Regions from separate parts of the Cellvibrio polysaccharolyticus genome, predicted to be linked through region 2. Evidence: predicted binding sites of a transcription regulator. Region 2 holds the regulator's gene; the other holds the start of a gene.

Region 1 (5,084 bases), 1.2 Mb from region 2:
TCCGGCAACAAGATAACGAACTCCTCTCCGCCATAACGCCCGGCAATATCCACCTGCCGCGAGGTGTGCAGCAAAATTTTCGCAATTTCCTGAAGAATAATATCGCCGGTGCCGTGTCCGTGGTGATCGTTGATGTTTTTGAAATGATCAATGTCCAGCATGATCAAACTCGCGTTGCCCTGTTGCCGCTTCATTCGCTCCTGTTCTTCCTGGGCGCGTGCTTGCCAGTAGCCTCGGTTGTAAAGGCCGGTGAGTGCATCGATACGGCTGAGGTGTTGCAGTGCCTTTTTTTGCTCTGATAACTGAATTGCCAGCCGCCAGGCAATGCCGCCAATCATTAACGGATAAATCAGCAGCAGCGGCAGGCAAGCCAGCACAACCTGCATATCGGTGTTGATATGTAATTGAAACCCCAGTACCAGCCCGCCTATCAGCACACCCGCCACCGACGCCAGCGCGCCTTTTAAAAACAACACCGGGCCACCGGCTGCCATGTTATTCATCCACAGCATCATGGTTACCAGTGCGCCGGGTATCGGATTAAACCCCATGGCCACCAGCCAGACGCCGGCAGTGCCACTGTCGATAAGAAAACTCTGACGTTCGGTTTGATAGGGGTTGGGGCTGCGTAAGGCAATCTGGTAAGCCACATGCGGCCAGACGAAACCATTGAGAAACAGGAGCAGCCAGAGAACCGGCGGATGGGCGAGGGGATGAATGGCTACGGCGATTGCCAGAAAACCCAGCCCCAGACCAATAACACGCGCAGGATAGATACGTTTGACGAATCGCGCGCCTCGTCCGGAGAGTTCTTTCATGGCGTTTCCCTGGGAAAGGACTTTCGATCACCCAGCCTAGCACTATTTTTGCGCAGTCAATAATGGTTTTAATGTGGCGTTACACATTTACTCATTCCCTGGTTGCTTGAGTATTATGTGTCACTTTTTGAGCGTTCCAGAGCGTGTTGGCAAGGCTGGCAAGCGGTATTCTGTCGGCTTGCTTTATCCAGCTCGCCAGCGCAGCGGCAACATCGGGAAAATGTTTCGCATCGGGTTGGGGCGTGGCCAGCCAGTCCCGGATGCACACCGCATTGAGGGTTTGTGCAACCTGCGCGTAACCCAGTTCTTGCAGCGCAAGGGCATTGGATTGCTGTTCCATTTGCCCGCCTACCGGTTGCACCAGCAATTTTTTCCCGAGGTGTAGCGCTTCGCTGGGCAGCTCGAAACCGGCGCTGCAAATAACCCCTTCACATTGGTGCAAGGCTTGTTGAAAGTGATCCCGTGACAAGGGGTGTAAATGAATGTGGGCGGGCAAATTGCCCGTGTAGCGGTCGCCGTGAAAAACGTGAAACTGGCAGGTGTTGATTGGTCGCAGCGCCGGCAAAAAATCTTCCAGGCTGGCAAAGGGTAAATACACCAGAATTTCGCCCTGGTTGATCAAGCAAGCGTGGCCGGTGTTTTCTACCATCGGCGGTAAAATAGCTTGCTGGAAATGATGCCAATGCAGTCCGATCGGTTGGCTGACCGGGGCAAAAAATCGCATAAACCCACGGGTAAACAGGTTGGCACCTTGAGTCGGAACCGGGTGCAGAAAAGCACTTTGGTGAGAAATGCCCAGCGACGTTTTGCCGGCTTTTTTTGCCGCCCAGGCGGAAACCGGTTCAAAGTCACTGATGATCAGATCGTAACCGCTGACATCCAGTGTGTTGATATCCCGCCGCAATTGCAGCAAGTCGCTTTTCAGCAAAGTGCGCGGATAGTCTACTTTCCCATGTCGGGTTACAAAGGTCAGGCCACGGAACAGGCGGTAATGACCGAAGATCTCCATATCAAAAAATGCGTCCGGCTCGCGCCCGGAGAAAACCCAATCAACGTTAATATTTTCCGCCGCCAACGCTTTCGCCATGATGCGTGCGCGGGTGATATGGCCGTTACCTGTCGCTTGCACGCCGTACAAAATTTTCATTATGAAAGTGCCGGGGTGGTGAGAAAAATAGCGGTAAGCGTGCAACTGCAACCCAACAGCGCGCCAGCGGCGATATCACTAGGGTAGTGCACACCGAGTAAAACCCGGCTGGCACCAATCAGCGACGCCCAGATAAAAGCCGGTGCGGCAAACAACGGATAAAACTGCAACAGCAGACAGGCAAACACAAACGCAGCCGCGGTGTGGCCTGAGGGGAAACTGAATTTATCCGACGGAACAATCCAGGCTTCATAGGTTTCAATGCGCACCGCTGGCCGGTCTCGCCGAATGGTATTTTTCAAGAGCAGATAAAGGGAAACTTCACCCACGTAAGCCAGCAAACCGGCAGCGAGAAACGCCATGCTTTGTTGGCTGTCGAGCAACAAAATAATCAGGGTAATGAAGATGTAAAAAGGGCCATCGCCGCTGCGGGAAATCCAGCGAATCGATTTGCGATAAGGATAGCGTTTGGTAACATGCAGCCACAAAAAAAGTAGCGTATCGAGGTGATGGATTCTTTGTAGAAAAGTATTCATAGTGTCACCCTTCGCGTTTATGACGACACACAAATAGCATGCCTTTATGACACTTCTGTGACGCCCGGCAGGCTCCTGTTAAACGGCACGCTGCGGTGTTTTCTCTGGATTTAAAAATGAATTTTTATTATGGCCAAACCTGATAAAAGGGGGCTGCCCCGCCTCATTGCTGCCTTCGGCTATTCCATGAAAGGTTTTGCCGCCGCCTGGCGGTTTGAAGAGTCTTTCCGTCAGGAGCTGATTCTGGTGGTGTTGCTGCTGCCTTCTGCTTTCTGGCTGGCGGTCACCCCGGTGGAGCTGATACTGCTGATCTCCTCATTGTTTGGCGTGCTCATCGCCGAGCTGATCAACTCCGCCATTGAAGCGGTGGTAGACCGTACCGGGTTTGAGTTGCATGAGCTCTCCGGCAGGGCAAAAGATATTGGTTCTGCTATGGTATTTTTAAGCATTCTGCTCGCTGCTCTAATATGGGGCATTATTGGCTGGTCGCGCTTTGCCTCATAGCGGCAATAAAAAACGCTTTATACAAGGAATTTGGTAACGATTTTGACGACATGGTGCTACTATCCCGAATTATCTCCTGACGACCACAGCGGGTGAATCTCCGGGTCTTAAGGGTTTCATCGACGCTTCATAGCCTGCCTGCAGGACCGTTTATGATCGCCGTAAGAGATTTAATGACACCGATTGGCTCGGAGGCCTCTCCTGACGATTTACTGGGACCTGTAATTGAAACCATGCGGCACAACAGCCATTCCTGTGTCGTGGTAAGTGAGGCCGGGCGCGTTGTTGGCCTGCTCACCGAGCGTGACCTGATAGGCGTGTTTATGAATGTTGCCGGCGACGCCGTTAGTCGTCCGGTTGCGGATGCCATGGTTGTTAACCCCCTCTGCGTAAATGCCAATGACTCATTGCTTGAGGCGTTGAAGCTGGCGCGTACCCACAAGATTCGTCATCTGCCGGTGGTTGATGATAACCAGCTGCTGGTCGGCATGGTTACCCACACCGATATGATCAACGTTTACGTGGATATCCTCGAAAATCAGGTGCAATTGATAGACGACAACATGCATCTGCGTGCGCAATCCCTTGAGGACCCTCTGCTGGGCATTGGTAATCGCCGGGCCATGGAAGGGGATCTGGTGCGAGTGGCAGCCAACACCCGGCGCGCCGGTCAGCGCTTTGCTATCACCTTGTTTGATCTGGATTATTTCAAAGCCTTTAACGACCACTATGGCCATGTGCATGGCGACAAGGCGTTGAAACAGGTGGTCAACACCATGGTTGAAAGCATGCGCCACGGCGACAGCCTTTACCGTTATGGGGGTGAAGAGTTGCTGTTATTGATGCCCAATACCGATGGCAGTGGCGCCATTCAGGCAGCAGAGCGGGTTCGTGAATCGGTCATCCGCCTGGCGTTGCAGCACGTTAAGAGCCCTCATGGTATTTTGACCGTCAGTGGCGGTATCGCCAGCGAAGATTTTATGACCCAGGACCAGCTTATCGCCGCTGCCGATAAAGCGCTGTATTTTGCCAAATCACTGGGCCGTAACCGCACCGCTTCCTACCAGCACACCAACTGAATTCTTTCCTGCCGATTCAACGCTCACCTGTCACTGTCGATAAAAAAACCGTTAAAAAGCTCCCTTTTTGTTGTCATTTTGACTATGTTGCATCGGTTACAGAGGCATTCACGTCAATGGGGAAATAATAATGACAGGAACATTATCAGGATTTTTTTTCACGCTCTGCGTCGGGTTGCTCGCCAGCTTACCCCTTCAGGCCGCTAACTGGAGCGAGGAACAATGGTCGCTCAGCTCGCCCGACGAGCGCCAGCGTATCAGTGTGCGTCGCGCCTCGGGTGATGGCCTGGAATATCGTATAGCTTTCAACCGCGATAACCGCACAGAAACTCTGCTGGATTGGTCAACACTGGGTTTAAAAGTGCAGCGCTTTAATCAGCAGGTATTGCAACTCAAGCCGGTTATCAGCGATTTTTCCCGCAAATTGGAGTTTGTCTCCAGCACCGTGTCTTCCGGCGAAGACAAGTACACCATGCTGACCGGCAAGCGCCTTGAGAATCAGGCGACGTGGCGCAGTCTGGATATTACCGTGCGCGATCCGGAAACCCGCTTGCTGCTGACGCTGCAATTGCGTGCCTACAACGAAGGCGTTGCTTTTCGCTATCGGCTGCCCGAAGAAAGCCTGTTTTATTATCAGGTCATTGAAGAAAATACGGTTTTCAATGTTGGTGAACAGGCGGATTTTTTTGGCCAGCCTTACGATTTTTCTACCATCTTTCATCCATCCTACGAAACCGCTTACCTGAAAGTAAAAAGTGGCACCGCAACGCCCAAAGAACTCGGCGTGGGTTGGGGTTTTCCTTCATTGATTCAGCGCGGTGATGTGTGGGCGCTGCTGCATGAAACCAATCTTGATGCCGGTTTTCACGGCTCTCATTTGCAGCCGGTTGCTACCAAAGGTATTTATAAAATAGCACCGCCTACTCAGGACTCTGCGGCCGGTTTTGGCAGTAACATTGCCGCGTCTACGCTGCCGTGGAATATGCCCTGGCGGATGTTT
Region 2 (5,084 bases):
GCGAGGCACTGCCGCCGACCATGGAAATAAATACCAGCGGCACCACCAGCAATTTCAGCGAAGCGAGAAAGATCTGCCCGATGGCATCCAGAAAACCATCCACCACGTACTGCAAAATCCATTGACCAGCCGGTGTTGCCGGTACCGGGTTATCCGGCGTAATGCCAAGGTAATTATTAAGACCGATGCCAACGGCAATGCCGCACACCATTGCCAGTAAAACGCGCTTGGTCAAACTCATGAAAACTCCGTTGTTATTGTTTGCAACCCTGGTGGAAGCTTGCGCAATATTGCGACAGGCCACACCGGTCGCCCGATCTGTATGGCTCGCTATGCTGGCACAAGCAACGCCCGAGCCATAAATTCTCCCCCGCCATAGCGGCGGGAACAAGAGGCAGACCAGGCAAAAGCTGTTCCTGACTCTGCTTGTGTACCGGGCCGTAAGCCGTATGGTCATCCAATATAGCACCGGATTGGCTCGCTGCGTCCAGCGCCATGGCGCGCTTGTCGTTATTGTGAAAGAGGCACTTTTCGGGGTGCAGTCGGGTCAGCAGCGCAAAATCCCGGCGCGGTAAATGCAACAGGCATCTGCGAAGCTTGCACGGGGTATGAATCACGCACCAAAAGCGCGCTTCCTGATACCATGGCAGCTCCACTCATTGTCCGGAGTTTCGGCGCGTGTTATCGCCATTCAGTTTCAGTTCGCAGACAAGCTGTCGCTGGCAATCGCTGCTCGCCATCGCCCCGCAAAACCGCCCGCCCCTGCCGCTGCAAACCTGGTTACTCAATGAAACCTCGCTCACCGCGCGTCTGATTGCGCTCAGCGAAGGGCAGTTTGATGTGCAGATTGTGCGTCAGTTTCGCGGCATCCCCACCCGTGAAGAACAACAGGCGCTGGCGATGCGCAGACCTGGCTTGGCGCTGATCCGCGAAGTGGTCTTGCGCGGCCACCGGCAACCCTGGGTTTTTGCCCGCAGCGTATTGCCGCTCACCAGCCTCACGGGGCGCTTGCGACGGCTGCGCAAACAGGGCAACCAGCCGTTGGGGAAGTTTCTCTTCAAACATCCGCAACTGGAACGCAGCCCGGTCGTGATTGCCTGTTTTGGCAAAGGCAACCGCTACCTGCCGCCGGCATTGCAGGGCGAACAACCCTTGTGGGGCCGGCGCTCGGTGTTTCGCCTCGACAACCGGCCATTGCTGGTCAGCGAAGTCTTCCTCGATCACTTCACCGCCTTGTACCAGGATAGCGACCCCGTCTCTTCACCTGATCGGTCATCCGTGGCAAAGTAGCCCGCCGATGCAGTGCGCGCACTGCCATTTACGCCTTCTGTCGGAAACTTTTATGGCTCCCCTACAAAAAACACCGGCCACCGCCGCCATCTGGCGCGTTAAAGCCGCCCAATACATTCGCCTCACCCGTCTGAATCGCCCAATCGGCTCGCTGTTATTACTCTGGCCAACACTGTGGGCGCTGTGGCTGGCGGCGGGCGGTTTTCCGCGCTGGGATTTATTGGTGATTTTTACGCTGGGCGTTTTTGTCATGCGTTCCGCCGGCTGTGTGATTAACGACTTCGCTGACCGCCGCATTGACGGCCAGGTTAAACGCACCCGTGAACGCCCGCTCGCCACCGGCGAAGTCAGCAGCCGTGAAGCCATTGGTTTGTTTGTGGCGCTCTGTCTGGTGGCGTTTATGCTGGTGCTGTTCACTGACAGTTTCACCGTGCAACTGTCGGTGGGCGGCCTGGCGCTGGCCTTTACCTATCCGTTTATGAAGCGCTACACCCATCTGCCACAAGTTGTGCTGGGCGCGGCTTTCGCCTGGGCGGTGCCGATGGCGTTTGCCGCACAGCGCGGCAACCTCGGCGAAGATGTCTGGCTGTTGTACCTGGCGGTGATTCTCTGGACGGTGGTTTATGACACTTTCTACGCCATGGTCGATCGCGATGACGATATTAAAATTGGCGTTAAATCCACGGCGGTCTTGTTTGGCGATCAGGACCGTTTGATTACCGGTGTATTACAGCTGATGACGCTTTATACCCTGGTGCTGGTCGGTGGCCGTTTTGAGCTGGGTGGCGTTTATTATTGCGGGCTGGTACTAGTTGCCGGCTGCTTTATCTGGCAACAAATACTAATTCGTTTTCGCGAGCGCGAGGCCTGCTTCAAGGCATTTCTGCACAATAATTATGTCGGTATGATTATTTTTGCAGCAATTGCGATAGATTTATTGCTCCAATAGCGTTAAAAGCATAAATCATCAGCCCTTGTCATAATTGTGTAACACAGGCTTTATTTAATAATCCTGTAACTCTTACATGTTTGACAACTTCAGGTGACTTTATGAGCGGCCGCAAAATTCTTATCGTTGATGACGAGCCGGCAATCCGCGACATGTTGCGCGTTGCACTGGAAATGGCCGATTACAATTGCCTTGAAGCAGGGAATGCACAGGATGCCCACGCGCTGGTAGTGGATGAAAAACCGGATTTGCTACTACTTGACTGGATGATGCCCGGCACCACCGGGCTGGAATTGGCCAGACGCCTGAAACGCGACGAAGTAACCGCGGATATTCCGATCATCATGCTCACCGCCAAAGGTGAGGAAGACAATAAAATTCAGGGGCTGGATGTTGGCGCGGATGATTACATCACCAAGCCTTTCTCTCCACGCGAACTGGTCGCCCGGCTCAAAGCCGTGCTGCGCCGCGCCGACCCGCAAATCAACGGTCAGCCGATCATCGTAAAAGGCCTTTGCCTTGATCCCATCAGCCACCGTGTCACCATTCACGAACAACCGGTCGACATGGGCCCTACCGAATACCGCCTGCTGGAATTTTTCCTCACCCATCAGGAGCGCGCCTACACCCGCAGCCAATTGCTGGATCACGTCTGGGGCGGCAATGTGTATGTGGAAGAGCGCACCGTGGATGTACACATTCGCCGCTTGCGCAAAGCGCTGACGGTGGATAATCATGAAAACCTTGTCCAGACTGTGCGCGGCACCGGCTACCGTTTTTCTACCCGCATTGATCTCTAACCGGGCAAACAGCGCCGGTTATTGAGCGACGGCTCAGGAAAATCCTGCCGGGGAAGCGCGCGGGAATGTCCGCAGGGAAGTTCCACCGGCAAAGTTCAGCAGCAAGTTCCGGTGAGGATCTGCCGGAGCGGCTTTTTATTTTCGATTTATTGACGAGGTTACGGAATCTTGCGTCAGGGCTTTTACGCTGAACTCAAACGCCTGGCATGGCTGATGATAATTGCCATGATCATCGGCTGGCTCAGTGGTGCGCTGGCGGTTTGTCTGGTGCTGGCCGGCGTTGCCTACATTGGCTGGCTACTGTGGCAAATGCGCCGCCTGCATATCTGGCTGGCGCGCAGTGACGAAGCCGAACACCCGCCGGAAACCGACGGCCTGTGGGGCGATATTTTCGACAGCATTTACCATTTACAACGCCGCCATCAGCACGAAAAACAGGAACTGCAGGCGGTCGTCAACCGCATTCAGGAAACCACCAGCGCCCTGCGCGATGGTGTTATTTTGCTGGATCAACGCGGCCATCTCGATTTCTGGAACCCGGCGGCGCAGCGCTTGCTGGGTTTTCACGCCCGCGACCAGGGTTTGTCGGTGATCAACTTTGTTCGCCACCCCCGCTTCGTCAGTTATTTTGAAAGCGGCGAATACAGCGACCCGCTGGAACTGCCCTCACCGCGTTTCAACTCCAAACAGCTGCAATTCCAGATCACCCGTTTCGGTAAAAACGAACGGCTTATCGTGGTTCGCGATGTCACCCGCATTCATAACCTTGAACAAATGCGGCAGGACTTCGTCGCCAACGTATCCCACGAACTGCGCACCCCGCTCACGGTAATTAACGGTTATCTGGAAACCCTCGCAGACCACAATGACAAACCGGCGTGGGATAGACCGCTGCAACAAATGCAACAACAGGCGCGGCGGATGGCCTTGCTGATCAACGATCTGCTGCTGCTCTCCCAACTGGAAACCACCGACAGCGGCGTGAACCTCAAAAATATTGCGCTGGGGCCGATGCTGGCGGTGATTCGCTCGGAAGCCATGGCGCTGGGCAGTGAAAAGTCGCAGCAAATTCTGCTCGAATGCGAGCCGGACTTATACCTGTCGGGCAATGAAAAGGAATTGCACAGCGCCTTTTCCAACCTGGTGATCAATGCCGTCAAGTACACCCCGGAACAGGGCACCATTGCCATGAAGCTCTGGCAGGACAAATCCCGGCTGTATTTTTCAGTGACGGATAACGGCCCCGGCATCGAGCAAAAACACATCCCCCGGCTGACCGAACGCTTCTACCGCGTCGACGCCAGCCGCAACAGCGGAACCGGTGGCACCGGACTCGGCCTGGCCATTGTCAAACACGTGTTGCTTCGTCATGATGCTGAACTCAAGATCAGCAGTGAACCAGGCAAAGGCAGCGTGTTTACCTGTGAATTCCCGAGGGAGATCCAGCGTTAATAACAAGTTGGACGGTTTCTGAATCTTCGCCGCGCCCGTCATCGTCAGGCGGACAACGGCAAACAGAAAACCGCCGATAACTTCAGGCACTTTTGCCCGTTCAATCCGGGACAATCATGGTATCGATCAGCAGCTACTTCAAGGACAATCCGATTGCGGCACGATTGCTGGGGCTGATCATTTTATCCAGCTCGGTGATTACCCTCATTGCCATCCTGTTTCAACTCTACACCAGCTACCACGACGACGTAGGCTCACTCGAAAAACGTCTCGACCAGGTACGCAACAGCAGCCTCGCCAGCATTACCAAAAGCCTCTGGGGTTTTGATCAGGAACAACTCGACATTCAAATTGAAAGCCTGCTGGATGTTGACGATGTTATTCAGGTGCAGGTCAACTGGCAGGACTGGAACAACACCGCACAAATTCGCAGCGCCAGCACCGGCCGCTATTCCGCCGACGATATTGAAAAAAGGCCGGGCCGTTTTCTGGTGCGGCAATATCCGCTGATCTATGAAGACAGCAGTACCACGCCGCAAGTGCTCGGTTCGCTGGTCATTACCGCGAGCCTCGAAAGTATTTACGATAAATTG

What was found. Region 2 encodes PhoB, which activates phosphate uptake and scavenging genes when phosphate is short. Its sites were predicted from a motif close to TGTCATAAANNTGTAACA; they were not measured.
Region 1: a site for PhoB is predicted at 2,547-2,564, ahead of C4F51_RS12630 (phosphatase PAP2 family protein). Genes of this name have one in related genera too.

Annotation. Positions count from the first base shown of each region.
Region 1 is NZ_PRDL01000001.1:2,954,832-2,959,915, reverse strand. Features, by position in the region: gene C4F51_RS12640 (diguanylate cyclase) at 1-818, opposite strand, end outside; gene C4F51_RS12635 (MJ1255/VC2487 family glycosyltransferase) at 910-1,965, opposite strand; gene C4F51_RS12630 (phosphatase PAP2 family protein) at 1,965-2,501, opposite strand; gene C4F51_RS12625 (diacylglycerol kinase) at 2,631-3,005, shown strand; gene C4F51_RS12620 (diguanylate cyclase) at 3,158-4,084, shown strand; gene C4F51_RS12615 (glycoside hydrolase family 97 protein) at 4,215-5,084, shown strand, end outside.
Region 2 is NZ_PRDL01000001.1:4,115,378-4,120,461, forward strand. Features, by position in the region: gene C4F51_RS17370 (dicarboxylate/amino acid:cation symporter) at 1-241, opposite strand, end outside; gene C4F51_RS17375 (chorismate--pyruvate lyase family protein) at 679-1,290, shown strand; gene ubiA (4-hydroxybenzoate octaprenyltransferase) at 1,343-2,239, shown strand; gene phoB (phosphate regulon transcriptional regulator PhoB) at 2,341-3,039, shown strand; gene phoR (phosphate regulon sensor histidine kinase PhoR) at 3,208-4,491, shown strand; gene C4F51_RS17395 (ATP-binding protein) at 4,608-5,084, shown strand, end outside.